2 regions of the Paenibacillus sp. TAB_01 genome follow, and region 2 is predicted to be linked to the other one. Evidence: riboswitches for the same ligand, from Rfam matches in the RefSeq annotation. Region 2 holds a riboswitch; the other holds the start of a gene.

Region 1 (16,197 bases), 910 kb from region 2:
GAAGAGCAAGTTTCCGGATATCAAGCACAAGAAACGCGATTGTCTCGGCAGCTGTAAGGCCTGTTCGAAAGGCTGCATGGTATTGTTCGGCAAGTCGGAGCAGCTGATTTGCGCCCCTTCGGCGAAAAAGCTCTATAAAGAACTGAAAAGCAGAATCGGGTAGCTTCCCGCGGAAAGGAGCGATTCTTGATGACTTTTTTATGGATCCTCTCTCCTGCGCTGTTCGTTGCAATAGTATTGGTTTTATTGTATATTTCGGGAATGAGAGCGAAATAACTACAATAGACCCATAGGAAGGTGGATACCCACTTGATGTCAGATGAGCTGTTCCAGGCATTGAACGAACAGATGAACTTTGAGTTTTATTCCTCGCAGGTATACTTGGCGATGGCTGCCTATTGCTCCGGTGAAAGTTTGGATGGTTTTGCCAATTTCTTTATCGTTCAAGCCGAAGAAGAACGGTTCCATGCGATGAAAATGTATAAATATTTGAATGACCGCGGACGGCGTGCGACCATTGCCGGGATGGACAACCCGAACAACGATTATCATTCTGTGCTCCAGGTGTATGAGCATGGCTATGAGCATGAGCAAATCGTTACGAAGCGGATTTATCATTTATCCGATCTGGCGCTGAACGAGCGTGAGCATGCTACGATGCAGTTTCTCAAATGGTTTATCGATGAGCAGGTGGAAGAAGAAGCGATGTTTGACAGCATCATTCAGAAGCTGAAGCGCATTGACAGGGACAGCAACGCTTTCTACATGCTGGATGCGGAATTCGCGCAGCGTGTCTTCACACCGCCGACCGCCTAACCTATTCTATTGGTACATATATAAAGTCAACCAAGCTGCTGCGCCATAAGGTGCGGGCGGCTTTTTTTTCGTGGCTGCTATTCGAAAATCGGCTTATGCCGGGCCCGAGGGTGAGGACGGATGCAGCGGATGAATAACGGACTATGACTGCGGTCTTAGCGGAACATGACTATCTTCATAAAGATTTATTTATAGTTTCCGTTTCGACAAAAATACTGAGGATCCTGAAGCGGAGGCCTCCAGCAAGTGACATTATTTTTTGACAGCTTCCGGTATACTGAAGTTATACAAGCACACGCGATGTAAAGTGAATTGGATGGAGTGTGGTCAATAAGTATGCAGGGGCAAACCAAGACAATTGATATCAAAGTCATTTTGGAGCAGCTTCGGATCCCGCTGGAATCGTTTGAAGCAGCGTCTGCTGTGCCGAATCCGGGAGCCTTTTTACCGACGACGCCAGAAACTCAGAAAGAATTATGGAATGTTGCAGGAGCCTTCTTCAGCCTGGACATAAAAAAACGGGATGCCCGGTGTTCGCAAACTCCTTAATTGCCCCTGCGGATACCCCCTTGTCTGGACAAATCTTGACTCCCAGTGATATGATGAAGTTTAAACAACTGCATATCATTGAAATAGGTGCTGAGCGGGATGCAATCCCGTTCGGTTTAAAAGGGAAGCCGGTGCAAATCCGGCGCGGACCCGCCACTGTAAGGAGCGCCGATACGATTATCGGCAGTCTTTCCGAGATGTAAACGCCACTGGGCTTCAGATCTAAAGCCCGGGAAGGCATCGGTAAGAATGCTCCAAGTCAGGAGACCTGCCTAGCTTCAGAACACTGTTGACCTACGAGGATTTAGGGAGGTGTTAGAGATCGGCTTATCAAAGGGGCGGACGGTACGGTTGTACTGCGAGCGGCCGCCGGAGACGGATAATGATTACAGAAGCATTTCTAACACATTGCGCATGTGTTGGGAATGCTTTTTTTAGTTGTGCTTCGAATGGACTAGACTTCGACTTTTATCATAGTCCTTAATATGAGGACAATACAATGTAGATGGGGAGGCCCGGCGTGATGGCAGGCAAATTGTTAATTATCGGCTTCGGACCCGGCAGCTTTGAGCATATTACCAAGCGGGCGCGCGAAGCGATTCAGGAAAGCGAAGTCATCATCGGCTACAATACCTACGTGGATCTGATCCGGGGACTGCTGTCGGACCAGTCCGTCGTGCGTACGGGAATGACGGAGGAAGTCAGCAGAGCGCAGGAAGCCGTCCGTCAGGCGGAAGCCGGGAAGAAGGTAGCGGTTATTTCGAGCGGCGACGCCGGAGTCTACGGCATGGCCGGACTGGTCTATGAAGTGCTGATGGAAAAAGGCTGGAGCCGCCAGCATGGCGTTGAGGTGGAGATTATCCCCGGAATTTCGGCGATCAATTCCTCGGCTTCCCTGCTTGGGGCTCCTGTCATGCATGATGCGTGCACGATCAGCCTGAGCGATCATTTGACCCCTTGGGAGCTGATCGCCAAACGGGTGGAGGCTGCCGGCATGGCGGATTTCGTTATTGCGCTGTATAACCCGCGCAGCGGGAGACGCACGCGGCAAATCGTGGAAACCCAGCGCATTCTGCTGAAATACCGCTCGCCAGACACGCCGGTCGGTATTGTCAAAAGCGCCTATCGCGACCGTCAGCATGTGGTGCTGACGAATCTGCGGGATATGCTGGATCATGACATCGGCATGCTGACGACCGTCATTATCGGTAATTCGTCGACGACCGTATACGACGGCCTGATGATTACGCCGCGCGGTTACCAGCGCAAGTACACGCTCGGAGCGGACGTACAGCCGCTTCGTCCGCATCAGCGGCTTCAGGAGGCTGCCGAGCCGTGGGCATTGAGGCAAACGGACGGCCTGCTGCAGGATCAGGGCGACGAGGACTGGGCCTGGGAGGAGCCGGACGACGATGAATGGTCGGAGGCGGAGATGCGTGAAGCAGGAGACAGCCGGCTCGCAGGCGGAAACGCGGCGGCAGGAAGCGGAGCGCAGGCGCCCGGCGGCGGAGTACTGCCCACGGGAGCGGAGCGAGGGCCGTCGGGCAGTGCGGCGGACGGAGCAGCGCGTGGTGCGAGCGTAGGCGGAGTGCCGGCAGCGAGTGCCGAGCATGGCCCGGCAGGGCCTGCAGCGGACGGAGCAGCGCGTAGTGCGAGCGTGGGCGGAGTGCCGGCAGCGAGTGCCGAGCATGGCCCGGCAGGGCCTGCAGCGGACGGAGCAGCGCGTAGTGCGAGCGTAGGCGGAGTGCTGGCAGCGAGTTCCGAGCGTGGCCCGGCAGGGCCTGCGGCGGACGGAGCAGCACGTAGTGTGAGCGTGGGCGGAGTGCTGGCAGCGAGTTCCGAGCGTGGCCCGGCAGGGCCTGCGGCGGACGGAGCAGCACGTAGTGTGAGCGTGGGCGTGCTGACAGCGGTGGCAGAGAGCAGCGCAGCGGTGGCGGTTCAGGAGCGCAGCCCCGCCAGCCCGGCCGCGTCTCTGATGCTGGCGCTGGAGGCGCTGCAGCTGGCCGACAGGGCCAAGGGCGTAGAGACTCCCCCGGCGCAAGGTCTTGCGGGCGCGGGCTTGTTCCGCCAGCAGTCGATTTTTGAGCTAGCGGTCAGTCCGGGCGTCGTCGAGAAGAAGTTTACGGCGAAGCAGATGCTGACCCTGGCCGATGTGGTCGGTGAAAAGGGCACGATGGAATACACGCCTCATCATCAGATGATTGTGCGCATCCCGACCGACAATCCCGAGGCCGTCACGTCCAGACTTCGGGCGGAAGGCTTCCTGCTTGCGCCGATCGGCGATGTGGCGCAGCTGAAGGCGTGCGACTTCTGCAACGCCGAGAAAGGCGACGCGATCCCTTACGCGGAGGAGATTCAGGAGCGCCTGGGCGGCTTGCGCGTGCCGAAGGAGCTGCGCATCGGCTTGAACGGCTGCGGTATGGCTTGCTACGGCGCAGTGAATGAAGATATCGGCATCGTGTACCGCAAAGGCAAGTTCGATCTGTTTCTTGGAGGCAAGACGGTGGGACGCAATGCCCATCCGGCGCAGCCGGTAGCGGAGGGGATCGAGCCGGAAGCGATCGTCAATACGATCGAGCGGATTGTGCAGCGCTATGTCGCAGAAGGGCATCCGAATGAGCGATTCCATAAATTTTTTAAACGGGTCAAGCAAATTGAGGGGTACCAACATCAAGAGCTCCCTGTTTTTACAATAGAAAATGCCGTTTGCGGAGATTAAGCGGAGAGAACGGACGAAGGCAAGACTAAACATGGGAGGTACATAGATGAAGGCGGTTTTATTTGTTGGCCATGGAAGCAAGGATGCCGAGGGGAACGAGGAGATCAGGGCATTTGTCCGCTCCGTTGCGGAAGGACTTGAAGGTCCTTTGGTGGAGACATGTTTTTTGGAGTTTGAAGCGCCGTCCATAGCACAAGGGATCGCGAATTGCGTTCGTCAAGGGGCCACGCACGTAGCCGTTGTGCCAATTACTTTATTTGCTGCGGGTCATGCCAAAATTCATATTCCGGCAGCCATTGATGAAGCGAAGCTTCGTTACCCTGATGTGAAATTTACTTACGGGCGCCCGATCGGGGTCCACCAGCAGGTGCTGGATATTTTGAGCTCCCGGCTCGAATCCGCGGGAGCTTTAGCCGAGCTGACGCTGGGCGAGCACACGGACTTGGAGCACACGGCGGTGCTGGTTGTCGGACGCGGCAGCAGCGACGCGGATGCGAACAGCGATTTGTTCAAAATTTCCCGCTTATTCTGGGAGAAGCTCAAGGTGAAATGGGTCGAGACGGCTTTTATCGGGGTCACCGCTCCGCTAATGGAAGAAGGCGTCGCGCGCTGTTTGATGCTTGGCGCCCGCAAAGTCATTATCCTTCCTTACTTTCTGTTCACCGGCGTGCTGATCAAACGGATGGAGCAGATGCTGGAGCAGTACCGCGAAACATATCCGGAACATGAATTTGCGCTGGCCGATTATTTCGGCTTTCATCCGAAGCTGAAGACCATTTTGCAGGAGCGGGCGGTTGAGGCGCTTGAAGGTGAGGTTCGCATGAACTGCGACATGTGCCAATACCGGATTGCGGCAATGGAGCATATTGATCACCACCATCATCATGACGACGACCACCATCATCACGGACATGACCATGATCACGAACACAGTCATGACCACGATCATGAGCATCATCACGAGCATGTGCACGGACATGACCACGATCATGAGCATCATCACGAGCATGTGCACGGACATGACCACGACCATGAGCACCATCACGAGCATGTGCACGGACATGACCACGACCATGAGCACCATCACGAGCATACGCACGGACATGACCACGACCATAAGCACCATCACGAGCATGCGCATGGACATGACCACGATCACGATCATGATCACGAGCATGAGGGCGACCGCAATCTGGTAGGCGTGAGCGGACAAGTGCAGCATGATCACGCACATGAGAAAAAGCAACCCTGAGCATCCTCACGCTCAGGGCTGCATCCAGCGAGCATAAGCAGGCTCAAGCGGAAAGACCGCTTGACGCCAACGATAAAGCAGCAGCTGGCGCACCATCTTAAGCTAGAGAGGGGCAAACAAAATGATACTGGTGATGGCTGGAACGAGCGACGCCCGGGAGCTCGCGCTGCAAATACAGCAGGCGGGTTACCCGCTGCTGACTACTGTCGTGACCGACAGCGCCGCCCGGTTCATGGAAGAAGCCGGGCTGCCCGTTATGAAGGGCAGGCTGACGGCCGAGGCGCTGAGCGCTTTAATCCGCGAGAAGGGAATCCGCGCTTTGGTGGATGCGACGCATCCTTTTGCCGAGGAAGCTTCGAAGAATGCCATTGCGGCGGCCCAGGCCTCAGAGGTGCCTTATATCCGGTATGAACGGGACCGGATCAGCATTGAGAACCATCCGCTCATCACGTTCGCGGACGATTACGAGCAGGCCGCAGAGCTGGCGGCGGCCAAGGGCGGCGTCGTCATGCTGACGACCGGCAGCAAAACGCTCCATATTTTTGCCAAGCGGCTGCTGGGGCTTCCCGGCACGACCTTGGTCGCCCGGATGCTTCCGCGCCTGGATAATATGGAGAAATGCGCGGAGCTAGGCGTAGAGCAGAAAAATATTATCGCGATGCAGGGGCCTTTCAGCAAGGAACTAAATAAGGCGTTGTACGCACACTATCAGGTGACGCTGATGATCACCAAGGAAAGCGGCAAAGTCGGAGCCGTGGACGAAAAGCTTGAATCCGCACTGGAAATGGGCATTGAGACGATTGTTATCGGGCGTCCGGCGGTAGATTACGGCACGTCCTTTGGCCATTTTGACGATGTGCTCACTAAACTAAACGAGTTGCTGCAGGAGGCGTAGATCGATATGGATTTCGGTACGGAGTTTAAACCGTTGACGGTACAGCCGCAAGAAATTGAGGAAGAAAGCTTCCGCATGATTACGGAGGAGCTGGGCGAGCACCCTTTCACAGCAGAGCAGTATCCGGTGGTACAGCGGGTCATTCACGCTTCCGCGGATTTTGACTTGGGGCGCAGCCTCGTGTTCCATCCCGACGCGATCCGCTCAGGGATCGAGGCCATCCGCGCAGGCAAAAAAATCGTAGCCGACGTACAGATGGTACAGGTCGGCATCAGCAAGCCGCGTCTCGCCAAATTCGGCAGCGACGTGCACGTGTACATCTCCGATCCGGACGTGATGGCGGAAGCGAAGCGCCTGAATACGACGCGCGCGATCATCTCGATCCGCAAAGCGATCCGCGAAGCCGACGGAGGCATCTACGCGATCGGCAATGCGCCGACCGCTCTGCTGGAGCTGATCCGCCTGGTGAAGGCGGGAGAAGCGAAGCCGGGCCTGGTGATCGGCGTGCCGGTAGGCTTCGTATCCGCAGCCGAGTCGAAAGAGGAACTGGCGAAGCTGGACATTCCTTTCATTACGAATATCGGCCGTAAGGGCGGCAGCCCGGTAGCGGTGGCGTCGGTCAACGCGATTTCACTGATGGCGGAACGGTTAGGGTAACAGGCGTTATGGCAGCGAACAACGGCAGCGATACGAAAGAGACGAAGCCGCTGCGGCACGGCTATACGACCGGCTCCTGCGCCACAGCAGCCGCGAAAGCAGCCTTGACCGCTTTGATATTGCAGGAGAAGCAGACCGAGTCGACGATTCGTCTGCCGATTGGGCAGGACGTGACGTTCGAGATTGTCCGTTGTGAATTTACGGCGGAGCGGGCGGAGGCGGAAATTATTAAAGACGGCGGAGACGATCCGGACGCGACGCATGGCGCGAGGATTATTTCCGCGGTCACGTGGAGAGAGGAGTCCGGGTTCGAGCTCGACGGCGGCATTGGCGTCGGTCGGGTCACGAAGCCGGGCTTGCCTGTTCCTGTAGGGGAAGCGGCTATCAATCCGGTTCCCCGGAAAATGCTGCGCGAGGCGGTCGCGTCCGTGCTGAACCAGTTTGAGCTGGAGCACCGGGGAGTGAAGGTGGTCGTCAGCGTGCCGGACGGCGAAGAGATAGCCAAGAAGACGCTGAACGGACGGCTTGGCATTCTCGGCGGGATTTCCATTCTCGGGACGCGGGGCATTGTCGTGCCGTTCTCGACGGCAGCCTATAAAGCGAGCGTAGCCCAGGCGATTCGTGTCGCGGTCAAATGCGGCTGCAAGCATATCGTCCTATCCACCGGCGGACGGACGGAGAAATACGGGATCGACATGTACCCGGATTTGCCGGAGGAAGCTTTTGTCGAGATGGGCGACTTCATCGGCTTTGCGCTGCAGCAGTGTAAGAACCAGGGGATCGCTAAGGTAACGCTGGTCGGGATGATGGGCAAATTCTCTAAGGTTGCCCAAGGGGTGATGATGGTGCATTCGAAAAGCGCCCCCGTCGATTTCAACTTCCTGGCCCAGGTGGCGCGGGAAGCGGGAGCGACGGAGGAGCAGACGGAGGCCGTGCTGGGGGCCAATACGGCGGCGCTTGTCGGCGATTGGATGCTGGAATGGGGCTACGGCGGCTTTTTCGAGCTGCTATGCGGTTACTGCTGCGAGCAGGGATTGAAGGAAGTCAAAGGCGGGATCGATATAGAGACGGTCATTATCTCGATGAAAGGCAGCCTGCTCGGCCATGCGGCGCGCTGGGACAGGTAACGCTAGGTGTGTGGGTTTGCGGGGAGGAGAAAAGAGCGTTGAATCATACAACGGGCTTACAACAACAGCATAACAAACCAAAGGTCATCGGCATCGGGGACAACGGCGCAGCCGGTCTGCTGCCCATGTATCTCGAATGGATCGCGCAGAGCGATATCCTGGCCGGGGGAGAACGGCAGCTGGCTTTTTTCCCGGAATACCGGGGGGAGAAGCGTGTCATTAAAGGCGGCTTGGCCGAGCTGGTGAGCGGATTGCGGACCGAGCGGGAGCAGGGGCGGAGCATCGTTATCCTCGCCTCAGGCGACCCGTTGTTCTACGGCATCGGCGGTTATTTGGCGTCCAAGCTGGACGTGGATATATATCCGAGCATGAGCTCGGTGCAGCTGGCCTTTGCGCGTATGGGCGAAAGCTGGCAGGATGCCTATGTCACAAGCGTACACGGACGCAGCCTGAAGGGCTTGGCCCAGCGGATCGACGGCAAGCGCAAGGTGGCGCTGTTGACCGACGAACGCAACCATCCGGGAGCGATCGCGCGGTATTTGCTTTCCTTCGGCATGACCGAGTACCGGGCGTTTGTCGCCGAAAATCTGGACGGTGCGGAAGAGCGCACCGGCTGGTATGAGCTGGAACGGCTGAGCGAGCTGGACGAGGGGGCTTTTTCCCCGTTAAATGTCGTCGTCCTGACAGCTCCCGCCGGGACGCGCAGGGCATGGGCGCTCGGCATCGAAGACGAAGCCTTCGCGCAGCGCAAGCCGGACAAAGGGCTGATTACGAAGAAGGAGATCCGGGTGCTCAGCCTGGGGCAGCTGGGGCTTCAGGAGGACAGCATCGTGTGGGATATCGGCACATGCACCGGCTCCGTTGCCATTGAAGCGGCGCGTATCGCAAGGTACGGCGAAGTGTACGCGATCGAGAAGAACGAGGGCGACCTGCACAATTGTATTGAGAATATGCACCGGTTCCGCACCGATCTGACAGCTGTTCAGGGGCGGGCGCCGCAAGGGCTGGAGCAGTTCCCTGACCCCGATGCGGTCTTTATCGGCGGCAGCGGCGGGGAAATGAAGGAGCTGCTGCACGTATGCTGCACGCGGCTGCGTCCCGGTGGGCGGATCGTGCTCAATGCGGCGACGATTGAGAACCTGTACGAAGCGAACAAGGCGTTCGCGGAGGAAGGTATGGAGACGAGCATTACGCTGACGCAAATTTCGCGGAGCAAGCCGATTCTGGACTTGACGAGATTCGAGGGGCTGAACCCGATTTATATTATTACCGCTAAGCATAAGACGGCGGCTGCGGAGCCTGGACAAGGCACGAAGAACGAGTAACCCCGGATAGGAGAGGTGGAACCAAGGTGAGTGAGCAGGGAACAGGCAAGTTAGGCACGCTGTATGGATTGGGCGTCGGGCCGGGCGATCCGGAGCTGATTACGGTGAAGGCGTTTCGCCTTCTGAAGGAATCGCCGGTTATTGCCTATCCGCGCAAGAAGATGGGGGCTAAGAGCTACGCGCTCGCGATCACCGAGCTGTACGTGAATACGGAGGAGAAGGTGATGCTGGGCCTGACCTTCCCGATGACCCGAGACCGCGAAGCGCTGGAGCTGCAGTGGAACAAGACGGTGCAGTCGGTATGGGAGCACTTGGAGCAGGGCAAAGACGTAGCCTTCGTCACCGAGGGTGATCCGATGATTTACAGCACGTATATTCATTTGATGCGGCTGATGAAGGAGCACCACCCGGAGGTGCATCAGGTTTCGATTCCAGGCATTTCTTCGGTAAATGCGTCGGCATCCCGCTTAGGGATCCCGCTTGCGGACGGCGACGAGCAGATTGCGATTGTGCCTGCGACGGATGATTACGACACGATGCGGCAGGCGATCGAATCGCACGACTGCGTCGTTTTTATCAAGGTGGCGAAGGTGATCGACCTGATGCTGCATGTTTTAGGCGATTTGGGGCTGGTGGACAAAGCGTCGGTGCTGACGAAGGTAACCTCGGCCGAAGAAATGATTTGGCGGGATATCCGCGAGCTGCAGGGGCGTGAGCTTGAATACTTAACATTGATGGTGGTGAGAAAATAATGGATAAAATTTACATAATCGGTGCAGGGCCCGGCGACCCCGACCTGATTACCGTCAAAGGTCTCCGTCTGCTGCAGGAAGCGGATGTCGTGATGTATACCGACTCGCTCGTGAACGACGAGCTGATCGCCAAGGCGAAGCCGGAAGCGGAAATTATGAAAAGCGCCGGCATGGCGCTCGAAGAAATGGTCGCGCTCATGGTTGAGCGGGTGAAGCAGGGGAAGCTGGTGGTGCGGGTACATACCGGCGATCCGGCGATGTTCGGGGCGACGATGGAGCAGATCGCTCTGCTGAAAAAAGAAGGCATCGGCGTCGAGATCATTCCCGGCGTCAGCTCCGTGTTCGCCTCCGCTGCGGCGGTCGGGGCCGAATTAACGATCCCCGAGCTGACGCAGACGGTCATTCTGACGCGGGCCGAAGGCCGGACGCCGGTCCCCGAGCTGGAGAAGCTGAAGGATTTGGCGGCGCATCACTGTACGATCGCTTTGTTCCTGAGCGCTACCTTAACGAAGAAGGTGGTGCAAGAGCTGACGGACGCCGGCTGGAGCGAAGACACACCGGTTGCCGTAGTACAGCGCGCCACTTGGCCGGATCAGCTGATCGTGCGCACGACGATCGCCAATCTGGAGCAGGATATGCGGGCTAACGGCATCCGTTCCCACGCGATGATTCTGGCCGGATGGGCGCTGGACCCGCGCATTCACGAGAACGAGGAATACCGCTCGAAGCTGTACGATAAGGAGTTCACCCACCGTTTCCGCAGAGGGGTGAAGTCGTAGCATGAGCGAGAGCCCAAGAATTGCACTGCAGGAAGGCGAAGTGCCTGGGGTAAACATCACAGGCGACTACGCGATCGTCGCCATCACCAAGCATGGCGTGGAGCTGGCACGCCGGCTGCAAAGCTCCTTTTCCCACTCGGATTTGTATTATATGTCGAAGTTTGAGCGGGGCGATGAGGAAGCCAGGGGCATTCAGCTGTTTGACGGCAGCGTGCGCCTGCTGTTCCCGGCGTTGTTTCCCGCCTACAAAGGACTTATTATTATTATTTCGCTCGGCGCGGTCATTCGCATGATCGCTCCTTTACTGGAGGATAAGAAAAAAGACCCCGGCATCGTCGTCATCGACGATAAGGGCGAGCATGTCATCAGCGTCTTGTCCGGACATCTGGGCGGCGCGAACGAGCTGACACGGGAGGTGGCTGCCGCGCTTGGCGCGAAGCCGGTTATCACGACGGCATCGGACGTGCAGAAGACGATCGCCGTCGATCTGTTCGGCCGCCGCTTCGGCTGGACGTGGGAATCGGCGGAGAAGCTGACGCCGGTCAGCGCGTCCGTCGTGAACGAGGAGCGGATCGCTGTCGTGCAAGAGTCGGGGGAGCCCGGCTGGTGGCTGCACGAGACGCCGCTGCCGCCGAACATTGTCACGTATACGTCTGCCGCGGATGCTTTGGCGGCAGAGCCGGCGCCGCAGGCGGCGCTGGTCGTGACGCACCGCAACCTGGGAGCGGACGAGGAAGCGCGTCTGCTGGCGAACGGTGTGTTGTACCGGCCGAAGGTGCTGGCGCTCGGCATCGGCTGCAACCGCGGGACGTCCGCGGAGGAGATCGAGGCCGTCATTGCCGAGACGCTCGATGAGCTGCAGTTCTCGATGCGCAGCGTCAAGGCGGTCTGCACTATTGATTTGAAAAAGGACGAGGCCGGGCTGCTGGCCGTCGTCGAGAAGCACGGCTGGGCGTTCGTTACCTACACGCCCGAGCAGCTGAACACGGTGGGCGTCGAAGCGCCGTCGGACACCGTGTTCAAATTCACCGGCGCTTACGGCGTCAGCGAGCCGGCCGCCAAGCTGTACAGCGGCGCTGCCGAGCTCGCGCTGGTGAAGAAAAAATCCGGCAACGTCACGATTTCCGTTGCCGTTATCCCGCACGCCGCCGCCTCCGAAGCGGGCGGCGCGGGGGAAGCGGCGGCCGGGGCCGCGGAGGTTAACGCCCATGGACGTTAACGCCAGCGCAGCCGGGGCCCGGGCCATCGTCGTCGCCGGCACCGGCAGCGGCGTCGGCAAGACCACGCTCACCATCGGCCTGATGGCCGCCTTGAGGCGGCTCGGGCACGAGGTGCAGGGCTTCAAGTGCGGGCCGGATTATATCGATCCGGCTTATCATACCGCGGTCACCGGACGCGTGTCCCGCAACCTGGACAGCTACATGCTGTCCCATGCGACCGTCCGCGACATTTATGCCCGCGCCAGCCGCGGGGCGGACATCTCCGTCATCGAAGGCGTCATGGGCTTCTACGACGGTAAAAACCCGCTCACCAACGAGGGCAGCACCGCCGAAATCAGCATGCTGCTGGGAGCTCCGGTGCTGCTGGTGGTGAACTGCCAGAGCATGGCGCGCAGCGCCGCAGCGATTGTCAAGGGGTTCCAGTGCCTGGAGCCCCGGGTGAACATCGTCGGCGTGATCGCGAACCGGGTAGGCAGCGACGGCCACTACAAGCTGGTGCGCCAAGCTATCGAGCAGGAATGCGGCATTCCTGTTCTCGGCTACCTGAAGCGCGAGGACGACCTTGCGGTGCCGGAGCGGCACTTGGGGCTCGTGCCTTCCGTGGAGCGGGGCGAGCTGCAGCCGTTTTTCGACCGGCTGGCGGAACGGATTGCCGCGACGGTCGATCTGGAGCGGATCTGGACGCTGGCAGCCTGCAGGGCGGAAGCGTCAGGCGGCGCGGCTGACGGAGCGGCCGCAGCGGCGGATCATGCCGCCAGCGGTGCTGCGGTATCCTCTGCGTTGGCCGATGGAGATACCGGGCGCCAGGCGCTTCAATCCGCTTCAGCAGCTGCAGCAAGCTCTGCTGCATCCGCTGAACCCGCAGGAGCCGCCGCTGTAACAGCGGCACAAGGGCACGAACTCGGCGGTGCTGCGGTACCGCCGAAAGGTTCGATTTTCGACCGGCGTCCCGTTGCGCCGCAGGATCGGGTGAAGATTGCCGTCGCGAAGGATGCGGCGTTCAATTTCTACTACCAGGAAAACTTCGAGCTTTTGGAAGCCTACGGAGCCGACTGCGTGTTCTTTTCCCCGCTGGCGGGCGAGAGACTGCCGGAAGGCGTAGACGGCTTGTACATCGGCGGTGGGTTCCCGGAGGAATTCGCCGCGACGCTTGCCGCGGATACGGCTGTCAAGCAGTCGATTCGCGAAGCCATCGAGCAGGGGCTGCCGACTTTGGCGGAATGCGGCGGCTTTATGTATTTGACCGAGGCGATTGAGGATACGGACGGGCAGTCCTATCCGATGCTCGGTCTCATTCCGGGCGTCGTCCGCATGCAGAAGAAGCTGGCTGCGCTCGGCTACCGCGAGGTGACCGGGGCTGAGGGCAGCTTCCTGCTGGGCGCAGGCGACCAGGCCAAAGGCCATGAATTTCATTATTCGACCTTCCACCCGGACGAGGGAGCGGCTATCGTTCCGGCTTACATCACCAAAGGTATGAGAGGAACGAAGCCGGAAGGATATCTCGGTCCTGACGGAACGCTCGTCGCCGGCTATACCCATCTTCACTTCGCTTCGGCACCGGCCCTGGCGGAGCGTTGGGTCCGGTTTTGCTCGGAATGGCGGCGGAAGCGCGGAGAGACGTCGTTACAATTGAAAGGAGTCTGAACGATGACTACTACATCTTTTTCCATATTGGATGCTTTAAAGCGCCGCAGGGCGGTTCGCAGCGTCAAGCCTGTCGAGGTGGAGACGCATAAAATCGAGGCGCTGCTGGCCGCAGCGACCTTGGCCCCCAATGACCGGCTCCGCGAGCCGTGGCATTTTTATGTGATCCGCGGCGAAGCGAAGCAGCGTTACGAGACGCTGGCACGGGAATATTTGGAGGAGCGGTTTCCGACCAAGCCCAACCTCGTGCAGGAATCGCTGAAGGTGCTGACGGCGACGCCGCTTGTCATCGTAGTCACCTCGGATCTGATTGCCGGGGATGCGGCTTCGTCAAAGGACAACGAGTACGCGACAGCTTGCGCCATCCACTCCATGTGGCTGGCCGCGGAGGAGCTGGGACTCGGCTTCGTATGGAGGACGCGAGGCATCGGTCTCGTTCATGACGAGCGGATGCACCGTTTTATCGGCTCGCCGGAGGGCAAGCAGGTGGTAGGGACGCTGTTCATCGGTTATCCCGATGATGCGGCTCCTGCGCAAGCTGCGGCGAGAACGAATTACGCCGAGAAAACAACTTGGCTGTAAGAGCAAAAAGCCCGTGCTCCTGTTTGCTTCCTTGATGCGGTTGGAAGGGAATGCCTGGTGCAGATCCGCTTATTGCATGCTGTGAAGGAGCACGTTCCTTCAGCTTTAAGCCAACATAGCTTTATCATAATTGGATGCCGGTTTGTTTCACCGGCATCCTTCTTGCTTTTTGCCGCTTCGATTTCGGTGTGCTCCCTCCTGCGGCGCCCGCCTGTGCGCGCGTTTCATCGACCGGCAGCCAGACGGAAGCGGCGGGCTCTGCTCACCACCCCATCGGCCTGACGGATCAGGCCGCCGGTCCAGATGTCTTTACCGCATCGCACCTCGCCGGCAGGCCATTTTCCATCGGCGTCCCCATTTTCTTGCGATAGGCTTTTGCTTCTTCGCCTGTTTTATCGGATAATAATGGAAGCATTATATCCTGAATTGGAGGGTCGTCATCGTCATGTCTAACCATTCTTCGTCAGTAAATGCCATAACCTTTCTTGACGAGCCTGCGCTGGAGCTGCTTTCGGGCGGTTACCGCGCCGTGATTGTACCCGGCGTCGGCAGCCATGTGGCCGAACTGAGCCGTCCCGGCGAGAGCTTGAGCTTCCTGCGCACGGCTCCAAGCGAAGAGGTATTGCGGGCTTCTGCCCAACGCTACGGCATCCCGCCTTTATTTCCGCCGAACCGGATCATTGACGGGAAGTTTACAACTCCGTACCGTACCTACACGCTGCCTTTGAACAGCTCGGACGGCAAAGATTTTATGCACGGCATTCTGCACAAAAGACCTTGGCGCGTCGAGTCCTCCGGTGTTTTGGAGAACGGGGCGGCACAGGCTGTGCTGGTGATGGATATGGGCAGGGAAGGCGAAATGTACTCTTATTTCCCCCATGAATTCACCTACGAGCTTACCTACACGCTGTCCGGGGACGGGCTGCAGCAGCAGGTTCGGATCACGAACCGCAGCCAGGAGCCGATGCCGCTTGGCGTAGGCTTCCATACGGCGCTTCGCGTGCCGTTTCATGCCGAAGGCAGGGAAGAGGATTACCGCTTGACCGTAGCTGTAGGCGAAGCATGGGGGCTTACTCCGGCCTTCGTAGCGGACGGTACGCTGCATCCGCTGAGCGCGGAGGATGAAGCGCTGCGCCATGAGGGCATCCGGCCGACGGGAGCGCGGTATGCGAAACATTTTACCGGCAGGCCGATGGAGTATCGGGGCCGTGAATTTTACGGCACCGTTCTGGAGGATACGCGTCAAGGCATTCGTCTGGTGTATGAGGTAGACCCTCAGTACGGCCATTGGACGATTTGGAACGATGACGGACAGAGCGGGTTTATTTGTCCGGAGCCGCAGACTTGGGCGAACAATGCGCCGAATGTCGATTTGCCGGGGGAGAAGACCGGCTTCAGGCTGCTTGGTTCGGGTGAAGTCTGGACGGCGGACGCACGCTTATATGTCGAAACCAATTAAATGAATCGCAGGGGAGAGCGGGCTGCTATGACATTGAAGGTCGGTTTTGTCGGTACAGGGGGATTCACCAAATTTCATTGCAATTTGCTGGCCAAGATGGAAGGAGTCCAGGTTCGCGCTTTTTGTGCGACGAGCCTGGATAAGGCCGAGCGCGCCGCAGCCGAATGGAATGGGGCGAAGGGATATGACAGCGCTGCCACAATGCTGGATGCGGAGGCTTTGGATGCCGTATATATCTGCGTGCCGCCTATGGCGCATGGGGAAATCGAGGAGGCGCTGATCGCGCGCAATATTCCTTTTCTCGTGGAAAAGCCCATTGGGCTCGATATGGAACAGCCGGTGAAGCTGCTGAAGGAGATCCAGGCCAAACGGTTGATCACCTCAGTCGGCTACCATTTCCGCTACATGGACTCGACGCAAA
Region 2 (16,197 bases):
ATGATTAGAACGATCGTTCGATCTAGTTTGGAAAGGAGGCTGACGCACACTTATGTTCGAGCGCTACAACAAAGTACAGAAGGCCGTCATGGAGACCACGCTGCACTTGATCATCGACCGCGAACTGCAGGCGACGTCGATGTCGCTGATCGCGAAGGATTCCGGTGTTTCAACGGGGAACATCTATCACTACTTCAGCAGCAAGGAAGACATCATCAACGAACTATACAAAGCCATTGTACTGTTCAACGGGGACTTTGTCACGAAGGGCATGAACGAAGCTTCTTCCGTACAGGAGCGGTTCCGCGGGTCATGGCGCAGCCTGATTGAGCTGGGCAAGCTGTACCCGAAAGGTTTTCGGTTCATCGAGCAGTACTCGTTCTCGCCTTATATTCACGAGCAGTCCAAGCTGGAAGCCTATAGGGGAGGCTGGTGCGCTCCAATGGAAGAGCTTTATCGTCAGGCGGTCGAAGAAGGACTGTTCGTCCCGCTCGATCCGCACATGATGGTACAAATGCATTATGGCTCCATCGTCTATCTGCTGAAGAGCCATCAGCAGAACATGCTGGAATTGTCCGACGAGGTAGCAGAGCAAGCGATCCTAGCTTGTTGGAACGCGGTGAGCAAAGAAAAAGGTTGGAACGGATAAGTTCAGCCTCCTTCTTTTTGCCAAGTATAGATCGAACGTTCGATATATTTTCTCTCGACTTGGAAATATAAGCTCAAAGGTTTTATTACTGTATAACGCAATACCCTCAGTACATTATCGACGCCTTAGAATGAACGTTCAATTTAAAGCGAAATAAAACATTTGTATCGGAGGAATAATTAAACATGACAACGGCAAAGACGATTTTCATTACAGGCACCAGTACGGGACTTGGCAAGCTCACGGCTATTCACTTCGCAAAGCTCGGCTGGAACGTCGCCGCAACGATGCGCACCCCAGAGAAGAAAACGGAACTCACTGCATACGACAATATCAAGCTGTTCAAACTGGACGTCACTAATTTGGCGGAAGTGAATGCCGCCATCGACGATGCTATCGCGGCGTTCGGTAAGATCGATGTCGTCGTCAACAATGCAGGTATGGGCGTTTACGGAGCGCTGGAGCTGGCGCAGGAAGAGACGATCGACTGGCAGTTCGCGGTGAATGTCCGCGGGCCGATCAATGTCATACGCAAATTTTTGCCGCATTTCCGGGCAATGGGCGGGGGCATGTTCATCAATATCAGCTCTTTCATGGGCTTCACGACGGCCGTTCCGCTCGGTTCGATGTACAACATGTCCAAATTTGCGTTGGAAGGCTTGACGGAAGGGCTCTATTACGAGCTGAAGCCGCTCAATATCGAGCTGCGGCTTATCGAGCAGGGCGGTTCGAAGGGCAATAATTTTCAGAACAACATCCGCTGGAGCAAGGACGATAACATCACGGCGTACGACGGCTTGATGGATAGGGTCACCGCCATGATGGCCGGATCCGCCGAAAGCGGAGCGCTGGACGATCCGCAAATCATCGTGGACGCCATCGCGGCTCAGGCGACGGGAGCGAGCTATCAATTCCGGACGGTCGTTGGGGAGGCCGGCAAGAGTCTGCTTGCTCTACGGAAATCTGTCCCTATCGAGGATTACTTGGAAACGATCGCGAAAGGCTTCGAATAACGCGCTTGCGTTCGCGTTAAGTTTGGACATAACCGCTGAAAGCCCGTTCCTTGATGCAACGGGCTTTTTTAGTTGTTGCAGGTTCCACCAAACCGTATAATTACACAAATGATACATTTTCATTTCTATGCCTCATTTCCTATATAATACCTTATATAGAAATTATAGATTACTGTTGTATTATCTGCCCTTAGCTTAACGTTAGTACCCAGTCCTTAACTTTATTTTCACGGTCTAATTTGGTGATTGAATCTAAAGCAAAGAAAGGGATGATCCGTGTGAAAGACTATTTTATTAGGTTGATTTTCGGGCTGTTAACTATCGGAGTTGTCTTAGGTATAGCCTATATTTTTAATGTCGACTGGCTGCAAGAGGGTAAACCTGAACGCAACATTTTTAAACTACTAATAGTATTTGTAGGAGGTTGGGGTGGCTGGTATCTTTACAAAGCAATAAAAAAAGAAAAGCCATGAAGATCTAGGTGACAAGGAGCTGCGGGGTTTGTTTGGATCTCGTTCTTAAAGTTAATTTCTTTGCTAATTCCCATGCTTGCTGCATATCCTCATGCTGGCTCGACCAGTGCCAACTGCCATATCTTCCAATACTATAGATCCCAGCGTTCTCTAAATAGTTATGAATTATTTCAGTGGTTGAAGCGTCGGGAAGACAATAATTGTGATCAAGATAAATGGTTTTACTTGTCACGATCTCATCCGTATTGCGGATAAACCCCAGCTCAATTAATTCATGTATTACTTTAGGCACAACGGCAAGCGCTTCTTCTTTATTACTAAAAAATAGGGGGGAACACTCAACATACATAGAACAATAACCTGCGGGAGCCAAAGAAGATTCAACATTGCTGTAAAAGCCTACTCGATAGAAATGGAGACTAGGGTCGGGAAAATAAATCCAGCTCCTATCTTGCTGCAAGTGAGTCCTTTTTACACCCAGGTTTAAGATCATGCCTCTGCTGGTTTTTAATTTTTTCGATATGTTTAAAATATTCGTATCCACATCGGCAATGATGCTGATTAATGAATTTAATGGAATCGTCGAAACAATGGTATCCCATGAGATTAAATCATCATTAATGATCATGGTCTTTTTTTGAAGGTTAATAGACTTGACCTTTTGTTTGTAGTTAATGTTTAATTTATTAGCTAAAAATAAGGGGATGCCATTCGCCCCTATATTTCCCTTCGGATATAAAAAATCGCCGTTATACCCCGTAGTATTCGTATGTGTTCGAACATTGCGGATGGTTTCAAATCTTCCAACAGCGATCTCCGACAAATCTTTCATACCATACATCTTTGAATTATAATCCTTAAAAAATAGCTTATATAAAGTCAAACCATAGGATTGCAGCAGCATTTCATCATAGTTATTGTACTTAGGAGCCATATTGATCTTACGAAGCTCCTGTTTTATATGACTGACAAGTCTTTTATCCGGGTGCCTAATGTAGCTTTGCTGAATCGGGAATTCAAAGAAGTGCCCATGCAAATACACATACGCCTTACGTGTATGATCTTGCAGCTCAAGGCCTTCTAACATGTCTAAAACGGCAGGCGTACTTTTATAGTGGAACCAATGACCGCCTATATCAAACCCAAAGGTTCCGACGTTCGTCTCGACCTTGTAGGATGATGCCTTTCCGCCGCTATTCTCACATGCTTCAAATATATTTACTTCTTCACCGTAAGCTTTTGCAAATGACAAACCTGTAACTCCTGCTCCAATAACTTGAATAGTCATCCTTGCCACCGGCCTATTCTAAACCTATACTTTTTTTTATAAATTGGTTTACTTTTTCTACATCATATTTTCTAACTGCGATTTCCCTGCTCTTTTCTCCCATACTACGAATAATACTTGAATCAGTTATAAACTTCTCCATGGCCAAAGCAAGCGCACTGGCGTTTTTAGGCGGAACCAAGAAGCCATTGACATTATTTTCAACCGTTTCCCGGCATCCAGGGCAGTCCGTTGTGATGATAGGTAATCCAATTGCCATTGCTTCCAATGCAGATTTAGGCGTTCCTTCACGATAAGAGGGTAAAACAAAGACGCTTGATTCGGCTAAAAATGGACGTACATCCGTTGTTTCCCCCAAATACTCTATGATCCCTTGATTGACCGCATCATTTATGATTTCTTTTTTTATTGAACCAGGACTTCTAACATAAGGTCCGAGAATTTTAAATTTAATATGGGGGTATTTTCGTTTTACCATTTTGGCTGCTTCTATAAATTCAATGATCCCCTTATCCAATATGATCCGTGAAACTACAAGGAAGGAAACTGGATTTATTTTTCGAGGAGAGTAAGAAAATTTTTGTATATTAACGCCGGAACCGTTAACAATTAACGCTTCATTGCTTTCTCCGATTAAATGAAGAGATCTGAATAAGGATAGATCATCAGGGTTTTCAAAAAACACCTTATTATTATATTTCAATGAAAATTTGTATAGCTTTTTTACAATAATTAAAAGCGTTTTTTGCAGCAATGTATTGCCGATAAAAACATAACCGATTCCTGTGACAAATGAGAATAATGTTTTTACTTTTGCGAACCTCGAAGCTATTGAACCATAAAGAATCGGTTTTATTGAATAGCAAATGACAATGTGCGGGTTTATGCTCTTAAGTATTTTAACCAAGTGATGCAGACTGTAAATATCATAAAAAACGTTTAACCCGGTGTTATTGAGCGGAATTTTTACTAATCTCACTCCAATTGCTGCGAGCTCTTGTTGAAAGGACTCATCCGGTGCTAAAGCTATTATTTCATTTCCTTCATTACTTAAGCTATTAAGCAGGTCCCAGCTAAAATTGACATAGTATTTGGAATAGGGAACGATAAATACAATTTTGGCCATAATGCCTCCATTAAGAATGCTGCGAGTCGCTGATCTTAACTTGACTTAATACACATCCAATTACAATTAAAATGAAGGTAATGGCCAAGAAGCAGTACATCAGGGGAAGGCTCAAATAAAAGAAAAGTAACGCGGCAGACCCTAGAAATACACCAAATAAATAGGTTAATATTACAATTCGCTTTACCGATAAACCCATTCTAACTAATCGTAAGGCAAAATGGTCACTTCGTCCCTTTCCATGGGAGAACTCCGGACTTCATACGCAATAATGATATGAAAATAGTTTCGAAAATGGGTATTCCGAGTGTAATAATGGGCAGGAACTCCAGACCAGACTCTTTGTAGTTGAAGATGCGTGTGGTTGAACAGGCGATTAAGAAACCTAAAAATAAACTTCCAGTATCCCCCATGAAAATTTGCGCAGGATTAAAATTGAATTTCAAGAATCCCAAGCATGCCCCTGCTATGGATAAGAGCAGCAGACCGTATATGATTTCCCCCAGTTCAAAACATAAAAAGGATAAGAAAATGGAAGAAACAGCGGCCACACCGGAGGCCAAACCATCCATAATATCAATTAGATTAAACGCATTGGAGAGACCTACGATCCATAGAATCGTTAACATAAAATCAACCTGTTCCACCCCGGTTAAGGTGATCCCGGTTCCGGTAAACCATGCCAACATTGCGGCTACAACTTCAAATGACACTTTAGTTAGAGGAGTGAGATTTAAAGTATCATCAATGAGACCGGTCACAATGATAATCCAACAAGATATCAGAAGGCCGTATAATGCAAAAGGAATCATAACTTTAAAAAGCAAAATAATTAAAGCGGTTGCAATTAACACAGAAGCAAAAATGGATAAACCGCCTAGGTAAGGCGTACTATTTTTATGTGTTTTTAGCCTTGAGTCTGATACATCTAGTATCATGAATCTTAATGCCGCTCTCTTAGCAATGGGAGTAAGTAATAAACTAAATATAAAAGAAGTCAATAAAGATAACGAAGCATTCATAATCATAACATTACTTGTCTCCTATAAGATCTCTTTACTTTTGATACAAATAGTATCACTAGGGGCGGCATATGTAAATGTTTTAATTCTAAAATTTTCCTCGTAATTCGTTTTCTAATTTTGTTAAAAATTTCACAGAATTTTACTACTTATTATGATAAATTAGTTATAGGTCTTTAGGTCTATTCAGATTAAGGATTAAATAAATAAAATACATAATTGATATGACGGAGGGTTTTAAAATGCATCACTTACCAATTTGGTGGATTGTATGGATGGGTTTCGTTGTCATTCTAGCTGGATTTAAGATTTATCATCAAGTTATTAAGCCTGCAAAAATTCAAGAAGCAGTGAAAAAGTTGGGTGCAAATCTTAATGATAGTGGGGCTCGGGAGTATATTCATTTTATTAGATCGATGAAAATACCTAATCAGCCAAAGGCATGGAACGCTTGTCGTGCTTCTTATGAGCTGGTCAGATCTGTGAAAACTATCTCGGACGATGTCAAGGAAGAGGTCAAGAGAACCTTATTGAGCGCTGGGGTAAGTGGAATTCGATAATTTTTTACAACCATCGCTTTATTATCTGCCCATCGATTCGTTAAAAGCATTTAAGGTTAATCGGCCTTTGTTCAGATTTTTGCGGACAGAGGCCGTTTCATTTTTTTGCTTTGGGCGATGTGCTGACGCTTTTGCATAAATATTTCTTCGACACATATGAAGGGTGGCTGACTTTTTGAAAAAGACAACATTGCTAATCTGTATGATAACCGTATTTCTATGTATTACAGCATGCGGGGAGAAATCTGTACCTGCTAATACTCCCGCAGTTCAGCCAGCTCCTTCACTAGCTCAACAAACGCCGGAACCTGCTCCCGTGGTTAAACAAACGATGGAGAAAATTGTCATGGATGCCGGCTTTACAGATTCTGAAGCTGCTGAAATTTCCGGTTTATTAAGGGATATCGGACTCAAAGAGATCTTATCGGTACGAAAAGAACGGGGGCAAACAGATAACGACACGCTCGATTCTTCAGTAGTTATGCGGGTAGGGTATCTAGAGAAAGAAAAAAATACTCATTTGGAAATGAAAATTCGTGAACGTAAAGTACAGTTTATTTCTACAAGTCCTGTGGATTCAGTTATTGAGACCACATTTTACCGGCAAGATGATGGAGGGATGATTGGAAAGATCGGAGGTGCAGGGCTGTCTGAAACCGAGCGAGAGTCATTTTATACAAAAACTAAGACAGCGATTATAGAGAAATTAGGGAATCCGGGTTACACTGACTTTAAATCTAAATTTGAGGAAGATAAAACCCGATTTAACTATACAACGTATAACGACATAATTACGGTAGCTCCGACGGTAAAAGCAGGTAAGGATTATTATATGAAAGATTACAGATTCACCGCACAATTTTCTAAGTCAACAGGAGAATTAATTAAGCTGCGGCTTTGGGAGTAACCCTGCATTTCCCGTATTCAGTCGCAGCGATATACGATAGACTTAAAATCAGTTGAAATAACCGTTCCCTTGAGAGCGGTTATTTTGTTTTAGCCTAATTTGAACCGGGGCGAACTTTAGAAATATTTTAAGCACTCATCCCCTTTAATCGAGTAAGCGTTGTCTTGCGGCTGCCTAGGAGGCCGGAGCTATGGCTAGTTTGGACCAGGACATCCGAGAGATGCGTTATGGGCATACAGGTCATATCGGAGGGCAACTCAACGATTTCCGGGGGACAGCGTCAGAGCATTCTGATCGCGAGAGCCGCCGTCAAGCAGCCGCGCTCTAAACCTGCAGCGTTGTTGCATTAGCGGTAGAAAATTGAAATGATAAAAGGAAGTTTCGAAGGACGTGTGGAATTATTTCTAAAATATGGGTTCGAATGAACGATTGGGGGATTCTATGAAGCTTCTAATTATCCAACCAAAGCTTGAGAGGAAGCTCGCTCAACTTGAGAGGGAAATGAGAAATCATCCGTATGCGGATGGAGTCGTTTTTCCAGAAGGTTATCTAAATGAAAATGTGGAATATGCCTGTCAATTAGCAAGGGATTATAACCAAATATTAATTGGCGGACATAGAAGACTGAACGACCGTCCAAAGGATAGAGCCATCATCATTAACCGAAACGGTGAAATTGTTTTGGACAGGGTTAAGTACAGCAAGACGACTTTTAAGTCCATCGAGGGGTTAAAGGTAGGTCACATACTATGTGACGAATTGGTCAAACAAGGGGTGAAGAATGAAGATACTAATGCAATTGACTTCATTGTCCATCCAATCGGTGTAGGAATGTTCAGTGAGGAGCAGTTTGACGAATGGTTGAATGAGGCCCGCAAGATTGCCGTTTCGTATAAAACGATGATTATAGGTACAAGTCATGCCGATGGTTCATTCAGGGGCAGTGATACATCCATTCCCATCGCTTACTGCTTTGATAACACTGGAGAAGCTATTTTTGTTTCCAAAAACGATGTGCGAACTCGGATTTTGGACATTCGAACCAAAACCGTTTCTTTTTCGTTAACTTAACATTACTTATTGTTGCTGCTATATATTTCAAGAAAAAAACCAAAAAATATTTTTGAAAAAAATATTTCCGCAAACATCCTATATAAACCTTTATTTTGTGAAGATGTAACCGAAAAAGTGGAGGATTAGTACATATTATCGAAATGAAAACAGAGTAGACATATGTAATATAGGTAATAATATTTATCATTTCGGTTTTAGAAAATTAAAAAATATTTTTTAGATTTTTATAGATAAATTGACAAAATGGATGTTCTGGTGTAATATGACCTTAGAATCACGCGAAAGGAGAAACTTTCCATGTCTGATGATCTTGAGTTAAAGGTAGTAAAGTGGATTGGTAAGTTGTCAGCTGAATTCGATGCTAAAATCGATGCACTAAAAGCGGAGGTCGATCAATTGAAAAGTCAAATTGAAAACCAACAACAAGCAGGATCTGAAGGTGAAAAGCTTTCTGTAACTGTAGCTAGGGAATATATCAAAAATAAAATTAGTATGGAGTTCCCTAATCTTGTCTTTACCAACGGAAGCAGAGCTGCCGGAACAAAGCTCACTATTTCTGATGGTACCAACACAATAGGCACACTAATCAGGACATCCAAATCCCATAGAATACAGGACGGCTATCCGTCAGGTTGGATAAATGTGGATAAAGAAACTCTTTCGCAAAACCCACTGACATTCTTTGTGATCGAGGATTTTGAGGGTGAATTTCACACAATAATTGTCCCAAGAGAGCAGATTAAGCAATGGGCTGCAAAGAAGAATGTTGATAGCAGTGGAAAAGTACATTTTTACTTAAACCTCATTAAGGGCCAATGGATTGATGATCGCGATAACCTAAACTACAACTTCACACATTTTGCTGAAAATTGGCATTTAGTTAAAGAGGCTCTTTAAAAAAGCAGCGATTGCTCGAAAATGAGGTTGTGTTACCATGAGCTACAACGACATAGATGAATAGAATAAACTAATGGGGGAACTGAAAATGGGAAAAAGACCTATAAATCACGGTAAAAAGTGGACCTTGGGCCATAAAGCGGAGATCGCCGAAATCGCCGGTCCGATCAAAACACGTGCGGAATTAGAACGCATAGCTATGGAGAAAGCAGAATATTTTGGCCGTACGTCTACTGCTGTAGCTAAGAGGATTGAAATTCACAAAGGCTGGCATTACCGCCAGGATGGCGATAAAGAATAATATATTACATTGATGCTTCAAAGCTAAAAAGATATATCTGATCCCCTTTTCGACTAATTGTGGTAGTAATCTCGAGCAATCAGGAGAAAAAGTCTGTGGTGGATTGAAGAGGACACTTTCATAAGTATGGACAGCTTTGTACTTACCATAGACGAGCTGTTGAAATTAGCTTTAGCTATGAAGTAAATGGAAACCTTTGTTTAAAGGGCTTTTGAAAAATCAAATGGATGGCGTCTATATTGCATTGCCTGCAACGGATGTGATTGAATAAATGAAAAGCGGGTGCTCCATAAGCCATGAATATGGCTGGGGGCACCCTTTTTTGCTAAACTGTCCTGCATTATCCAAAGCCAGCACACCCAGTAAGCAAGCATCGGGAGCCCATAGCATCTCGCGTGCTGATTCAAGCTAGACGCCGCTTGTATCGAGGCTATAAAACAAGTAATTGCTTCATACTCAAGGGGTATAGCCTGCGGCTATAAGTAGATATAATTTAATCCAATTACTCTATACCAACCAACCTGTGATACATTTCTGTATAACAAATGGCAGAGGGGTTTTGATCATGGTAAAGAGCAGTGTATTGGGATATCCGCGTATTGGGGCTGACAGGGAGTGGAAGAAAGCTCTTGAAGCCTTCTGGGCAGGTAAGCTGGAGGAGCGCGATTTTCGCAGCCAGCTGCAGGACATTCGTTTGAATCATTTGCGTAAGCAGCAGGAGAAAGGCATTGATCTCATTCCAGTCAATGACTTCAGCTATTACGATCACATACTGGATACAGCAGCTATGTTTGGTATTATCCCAGACCGTTTCTCGTATACGGGCGGAGCCGTTCCTTTATCCGTCTATTACGGAGTAGCTCGCGGAACTAAGAATGCCGCGGCTAGCGAAATGACCAAATGGTTCAATACGAACTATCATTATATCGTTCCGGAACTATCCGAGGCCTCGCCGGTACTTACGGAGAATAAGCCTCTCGAAGCTTATCGTGAAGCCAAAGAGAAGCTGGGTATTGAAGGAAAGCCGGTTATCGTTGGGCCGCTGACCTTCTTGAAACTGTCCAAAGGATACGCTGCATCGGAAACGGATGCTTGGCTGGAAAAGCTGCTGCCGCTTTATGTGCAAATTCTTCAGGAGCTTGCTGAAGAAGGGGTTCAATGGGTACAGGTGGATGAACCGATTCTCGTAACCAAGCTATCTCAGCCTGACTTGGAGCGGCTGCATCGGATTTATGAGACATTTGCCGCTGCGGTACCGGGCCTGAATCTCATGCTGCAAACCTATTTTGAATCGGTAGAGAACTATAGTGAAATTGTTAAGCTGCCTGTCAAAGGAATAGGACTTGATTTCGTTCACGGCTATACCGGCAACCTGCAGTCGATTCAAGCCTTAGGTTTCCCGCAGGACAAGGTTTTGGGAGCCGGAGTTATTGACGGCCGCGGTATTTGGAAAGCATCGTTAGCCGGAAAGCTGGAGTTGTTACAAGAGCTGGCTGAGGCAGTGCCGGCTGATCGTCTGATTGTACAGACGTCCTGCAGCTTACTTCATGTTCCGGTAACTACAGAACGTGAAACGAAGCTCTCCTCCGAATTGAAGGGCGCACTTGCTTTTGCAGATGAGAAGTTAAGCGAGCTTGCGCTTTTGTCCAGAGCGTTTGCTTCAACGGACGCGGCAATCCATGACGAACTGGGAACCTATGATCAGGCTATCGCTGCGCTGCAGCAATCGGCAGAGCGCAACCGCCGAGAGATTCAGGATGCCGTAAGTGCGATTGGCGCTCACAATCCGGCGCGTTCGGCTCCATTTGCTGAACGCTATGCAGCTCAACAGGAAAAATGGCAATTGCCGCTATTTCCGACGACCACCATCGGCAGCTTTCCGCAGTCCGCAGAAGTGCGTAAAGCACGTCAATTGTGGCGTAAAGGGGAATGGAACGACAAGCAGTATGCTGATTTTATTCGTGAGCAAATCGATACCTGGATTCAGATTCAAGAGGAAATCGGCATAGACGTCCTTGTACATGGGGAATTTGAAAGAACCGACATGGTGGAGTTTTTTGGCGAGAAGCTTGCAGGGTTTGCGTTTACACAAAACGGCTGGGTGCAGTCTTACGGTTCCCGCTGCGTTAAGCCGCCGGTGATTTATGGCGATGTAGCGTTTATAGGTGAAATGACGGTAGAAGAAACGAAGTATGCCCAATCCCGCACGAACCGTCCCGTGAAAGGCATGCTGACCGGACCGATAACGATCATGAACTGGTCGTTTGTCCGTGAAGATATCCCGCGCGAGCAGATTGCTTATCAATTGGCCTACGCCCTACGACAGGAAGTTGAAGCCTTGGAAAAGGCGGGTATTGGTATGATTCAGGTGGATGAACCGGCGGTTCGCGAAGGATTGCCGCTCAAGGAAGAGGAGCAGGCGGGTTACCTTGCATGGGCAGTCAAAGCTTTCCGCATCGCCACTTGCACCGTTCAAAAAACAACGCAGATCCATACGCATATGTGCTACTGCGAATTCCATGACATGATAGATTCCATAGAAGCGATGGATGCGGACGTCATTTCCATTGAGACATCGCGCAGCCACGGTGAATTAATCCATAGCTTTGAGCTGAATACCTACAAGCTGGGAATCGGGTTAGGTGTTTACGATATTCATAGTCCGCGAATTCCGAGCGTAGAGGAAATGACGGGAATGATAGAACGCGCTTTGCGGGTGTTGGATCCTAAGCTGTTCTGGATTAATCCGGATTGCGGGCTGAAAACCCGTGGTCTCGAAGAAACGGTTGCTGCCCTGCGCAATATGGTTGAGGCGACCAAGGCGGCTCGTGTCAAATATGAGCATTTGCTATCCAAATAAGAAGCAGGGCATCGGCCGGCATAATGGAGGATGGGACAATGGAGCAGTTACGTAAACAAGACCCTGGAATCGTTGAGGCTATGAATCTGGAATTAAGCCGCCAGCGTGGCAAGATTGAATTGATTGCCTCGGAAAACTTTGTAAGTGAAGCTGTGCTGCAAGCGACGGGGACCGTGTTGACGAATAAGTACGCAGAAGGCTACCCGGGGAAAAGATACTACGGGGGCTGCGAATACGTCGATATCGTGGAAGATATTGCCCGTGACCGCGCTAAATTACTGTTTGGCGCCGAGCATGTGAACGTTCAACCCCATTCCGGCGCGCAAGCCAACATGGCTGTATATTTGGCCGCGTTGAAGGCGGGGGATACCGTGCTTGGCATGAGTCTTGCACATGGCGGTCACTTGACTCACGGGAGTCCCGTGAATGCTTCCGGAATTTTATATAACTTTGTTTCTTACGGCGTTAGGGAGAATGACGCGCGGCTTGATTACGATGAGGTTCGCAAGTTAGCTTTCAAGCACAAACCTCGTATGATCGTTGCCGGTGCGAGTGCCTATCCGCGCACTATCGATTTTGAATCCTTGGCGTCTATTGCCAACGATGTGGGAGCGCTGTTCTTTGTTGATATGGCGCATATTGCCGGACTTGTAGCGGCAGGCCAGCATCCAAGCCCGGTGCCGCATGCGCATTTTGTTACCACAACGACACATAAAACGCTGCGCGGCCCTCGCGGCGGCATGATTCTGTGCCGTAAGCCATGGGCTGCGGCCGTCGATAAAGCGGTGTTCCCTGGAACACAGGGGGGGCCGCTAATGCATGTGATTGCAGCAAAAGCCGTTTCATTTGGCGAAGCGCTCCAGCCTGATTTCAAAAAATATGCTCAGCAGGTTGTGAAAAATGCGGCAGCTTTGTCGGAATCGCTCCTGGCAGAAGGAATCGATCTTGTCTCTGGCGGAACGGACAACCACTTGATGCTAATCGATCTTCGCAGCCTCCATATTAGCGGTAAAGAAGCGGAGCATTTGTTGGACGAGGTCGGTATTACGGCCAATAAGAACGCGATTCCTTTCGATCCTGCCAAACCAATGGTAACGAGCGGTATTCGAGTCGGGACTGCTGCTGTGACCTCCAGGGGCATGGATGAGGGGGCCATGAAATCCATTGCCCAAATGATTGCATGGACACTCAAGAACCCGTCGAATGAAGCCGTTCATGAAAAGGTACGAGGCATGGTTAAAGATTTATCTGCGCAATTCCCGCTTTACCCGAGCCTGCAATATTAATTAACAAAGACCCGGTGCATAACGCATGACGCCGGGTCTTTGTTTATAACCCAAAAGCAAGTTGGTGATATGTATGATTTATGAGTTTCCCGGCGCCTTGCCCAATCAAAATATAATACTGACGAAGAATTGTCTGATTGAAGAGGCGAATTGTGTGCTGATTTTTGCCTTCTACCAAGGGAAGCTGGTTCTTGTTAAGCATCAGTGCCGCGGCTGGGAATTGCCTGGAGGCAGCAGGAAGGAAGGCGAAGCTGTTATCCAAACCGTGATCAGGGAGATGTATGAAGAGACCGGCGGTGAACTCGATTCGATTGAATGGATTGGACAATATTTAATTTTTGAACAGGAGCAGCTTGTATTTGTCAAAAACATTTATATCTCAAAGGTAAGTGTTCTTAGAGACCTGCCCGGCGGGTATGAAACCAGCGAGGTTATGCTGCTGGATACGATTCCAGAGCAGATTGAATTTATTAATGACCCTGCATTTAGCCCATTAATGAAAGACAACGTCTATTTGATTGCGTCGGATTGGATCAAGAAACACCCTCTCTTAGCCTCATTCCCCCTATGAAAAAGATATCCTCCCCAGGCAGGTCCCAGTAAAATAAGATCGAACTGTCCATTGACAAACACCATATATTGATATAAGTTATTTAATATCAACTATATATTGTTTGAACGGGTGCTTTTTCATTGTGAAGAATGAAGGAGCTTAATAGGGAAGACCGGTGAGAAGCCGGCGCGGTTCCGCCACTGTCAGAGAGGAAGACCGATCTAATATGCCACTGGCTTGGTGAGTCGAACAAGCTGGGAAGGCGGATCGATCATGATGATTCTCAAGCCAGGAGACCTGCCTGTTCATTGACACGGCCTGCGGAGAACAGGAAGGTGTCCGTGATGACTTTTAATGTGTGTGTATGTTCCATGCTCATTTTAGCGCATTCGGCCCTTCTATCGCCGAACGCGCTTTTCTATTATTGGAGGAAACGGTGCGCAGCCCATTGCTGCGTATAACCGGAGCTTCCCGGAAAGTAATCGGAATCAGCTTCGGAGGCTAAGGAAGGGGAAGAGGCTGCATGTTGATCGCTTATGATTCCAAGACGGGAAATGTACGCCGTTTTGTGGAGAAGCTGAATATGCGAATGATTCAAATTGAGGACAAGATGACGGTGGATGAGCCGTTCGTCTTAATTACGTATACAACGGGCTTCGGGCAGGTGCCGGCAAAAGTCCTATCCTTTCTTCAGAAGAATCACCGAAATTTAATAGGCGTTTCGGCCAGCGGCAACCGCAATTGGGGCGAGGGCTTTGCCCGCAGCGCCGATCTGATTGCGAAATTATACAAGGTTCCGGTACTCAGCAAGTTCGAGCTTTCAGGTACGAAGCAGGATGTGGAGAGGTTTAAACAGGAGGTGTGCGGAGTTGCTGCATATTGAATTGAATAATTTGCTGCTGCAGAGAGATCCGGAAGGTTTCTTTCAATTGGATAAAGACAAGGAAGCCGTACAGGCGTTTATGAAAGAAGTACATAGCAAGAGCGTCCATTTTGCGGACACGACTGCGAAAGTACGCTATATGATCGATCATGATTATTACGAGGATGTATACCGGCATTATTCGCAAGATGAGGTTGAAGAAATTTATACGATTGCTCATGGTTATGGCTTTGAATTTCCATCGTATATGGCCGCATCCAAGTTTTATACGGACTACGCGATGAAGAGCAATGACCGTGCGTTATATTTGGAGCATTATGCGGACAGGGTCGCGATTGTTGCCCTGCACCTCGCTGCCGGAGATATCCAAACTGCAAGGATGCTGACTGCGGCTATGATGGAGCAGCGCGTACAGCCGGCGACGCCGACCTTCCTGAATGCGGGTAAGAGCCGGCGCGGTGAGATGGTTTCGTGCTTTCTGCTCGAAATGGACGATTCGCTCAACTCCATTAACTATGTTCTCGCTACTTGCATGCAGCTTTCCAAAATCGGCGGAGGCGTAGCGGTGAATTTGTCCAAATTACGCGGTCGCGGCGAATCCATCAAGAATGTGGAAGGTGCGGCGAAAGGCATTATGCCGGTGCTCAAATTGATGGAGGATGCGTTCTCCTATGCCGATCAGATGGGCCAGCGCAGAGGGTCGGGCGCGGCGTATTATAATATTTTCGGCTGGGATATCCTGGAGCTGCTGGACAGCAAGAAAATCAATGCCGACGAGAAAACGCGGCTCAAAACTTTATCGATCGGCTTGATCATTCCCGATAAGTTTTACCAGCTGGCGGAACAGAATAAACCGCTGCATGTATTTGCCCCTTATTCCGTGTATAAGGCCTATGGCATGCATTTGGACGATATGAATCTCGATGAGATGTATGACACGCTGCTGGAGGACGATCGTGTGCGTAAGAAAGCCGTGATGAGCGCGCGGGATATGATGATTAAAATATCCATGATCCAGCTGGAATCCGGCTATCCGTACATTATGAATAAAAGCAATGCCAATCGTGCGCATCCGCTCAAACAGCTCGGTACGATCAAAATGTCCAATCTGTGCACGGAAATATTCCAGCTGCAGGAAACTTCGGAAATAGCGGATTATGGCCAGCCGGATTCGATCCGGCGCGACATTAGCTGCAATCTTGCCTCCTTAAATATCGTCAATGTGATGGAGCGCAGCAAATTGAAGGAATCCGTTCAAGAAGGAATTGTCGCGCTGACCGCGGTCAGCGATATGACGCACATCTC

The links. A riboswitch is a leader RNA that binds a small molecule or an ion and turns the genes downstream of it on or off. The one in region 2 is predicted to bind cobalamin.
Region 1: another riboswitch for cobalamin. It lies ahead of cobJ (precorrin-3B C(17)-methyltransferase); the one in region 2 lies ahead of nrdI (class Ib ribonucleoside-diphosphate reductase assembly flavoprotein NrdI).

The regions. Positions count from the first base shown of each region.
Region 1 covers NZ_JBIFNP010000001.1:5,692,952-5,709,148, reverse strand. Annotated here, with positions in the region: gene ACHHV8_RS27785 (DUF1450 domain-containing protein) at 1-163, shown strand, start outside; gene ACHHV8_RS27780 (ferritin) at 313-816, shown strand; gene ACHHV8_RS27775 (hypothetical protein) at 1,153-1,365, shown strand; cobalamin riboswitch at 1,434-1,655, shown strand; gene cobJ (precorrin-3B C(17)-methyltransferase) at 1,889-4,084, shown strand; gene ACHHV8_RS27765 (sirohydrochlorin chelatase) at 4,131-5,336, shown strand; gene cobK (precorrin-6A reductase) at 5,458-6,231, shown strand; gene ACHHV8_RS27755 (precorrin-8X methylmutase) at 6,238-6,888, shown strand; gene ACHHV8_RS27750 (cobalt-precorrin-5B (C(1))-methyltransferase) at 6,897-8,015, shown strand; gene cbiE (precorrin-6y C5,15-methyltransferase (decarboxylating) subunit CbiE) at 8,054-9,340, shown strand; gene cobI (precorrin-2 C(20)-methyltransferase) at 9,367-10,092, shown strand; gene cobM (precorrin-4 C(11)-methyltransferase) at 10,092-10,871, shown strand; gene ACHHV8_RS27730 (cobalt-precorrin 5A hydrolase) at 10,873-12,090, shown strand; gene ACHHV8_RS27725 (cobyrinic acid a,c-diamide synthase CobB) at 12,080-13,735, shown strand; gene ACHHV8_RS27720 (nitroreductase family protein) at 13,739-14,317, shown strand; gene ACHHV8_RS27715 (aldose 1-epimerase) at 14,763-15,776, shown strand; gene ACHHV8_RS27710 (Gfo/Idh/MocA family protein) at 15,804-16,197, shown strand, end outside.
Region 2 covers NZ_JBIFNP010000001.1:4,786,521-4,802,717, reverse strand. Annotated here, with positions in the region: gene ACHHV8_RS23250 (TetR/AcrR family transcriptional regulator) at 53-649, shown strand; gene ACHHV8_RS23245 (SDR family NAD(P)-dependent oxidoreductase) at 835-1,662, shown strand; gene ACHHV8_RS23240 (hypothetical protein) at 1,941-2,135, shown strand; gene ACHHV8_RS23235 (protoporphyrinogen/coproporphyrinogen oxidase) at 2,140-3,423, opposite strand; gene ACHHV8_RS23230 (glycosyltransferase family 4 protein) at 3,437-4,549, opposite strand; gene ACHHV8_RS23225 (glycosyltransferase family 4 protein) at 4,774-5,577, opposite strand; gene ACHHV8_RS23220 (hypothetical protein) at 5,814-6,131, shown strand; gene ACHHV8_RS23215 (hypothetical protein) at 6,307-7,038, shown strand; gene ACHHV8_RS23210 (hypothetical protein) at 7,480-8,109, shown strand; gene ACHHV8_RS23205 (hypothetical protein) at 8,410-9,009, shown strand; gene ACHHV8_RS23200 (hypothetical protein) at 9,098-9,310, shown strand; gene metE (5-methyltetrahydropteroyltriglutamate--homocysteine S-methyltransferase) at 9,876-12,170, shown strand; gene glyA (serine hydroxymethyltransferase) at 12,209-13,456, shown strand; gene ACHHV8_RS23185 (NUDIX domain-containing protein) at 13,530-14,027, shown strand; cobalamin riboswitch at 14,120-14,328, shown strand; gene nrdI (class Ib ribonucleoside-diphosphate reductase assembly flavoprotein NrdI) at 14,533-14,892, shown strand; gene nrdE (class 1b ribonucleoside-diphosphate reductase subunit alpha) at 14,879-16,197, shown strand, end outside.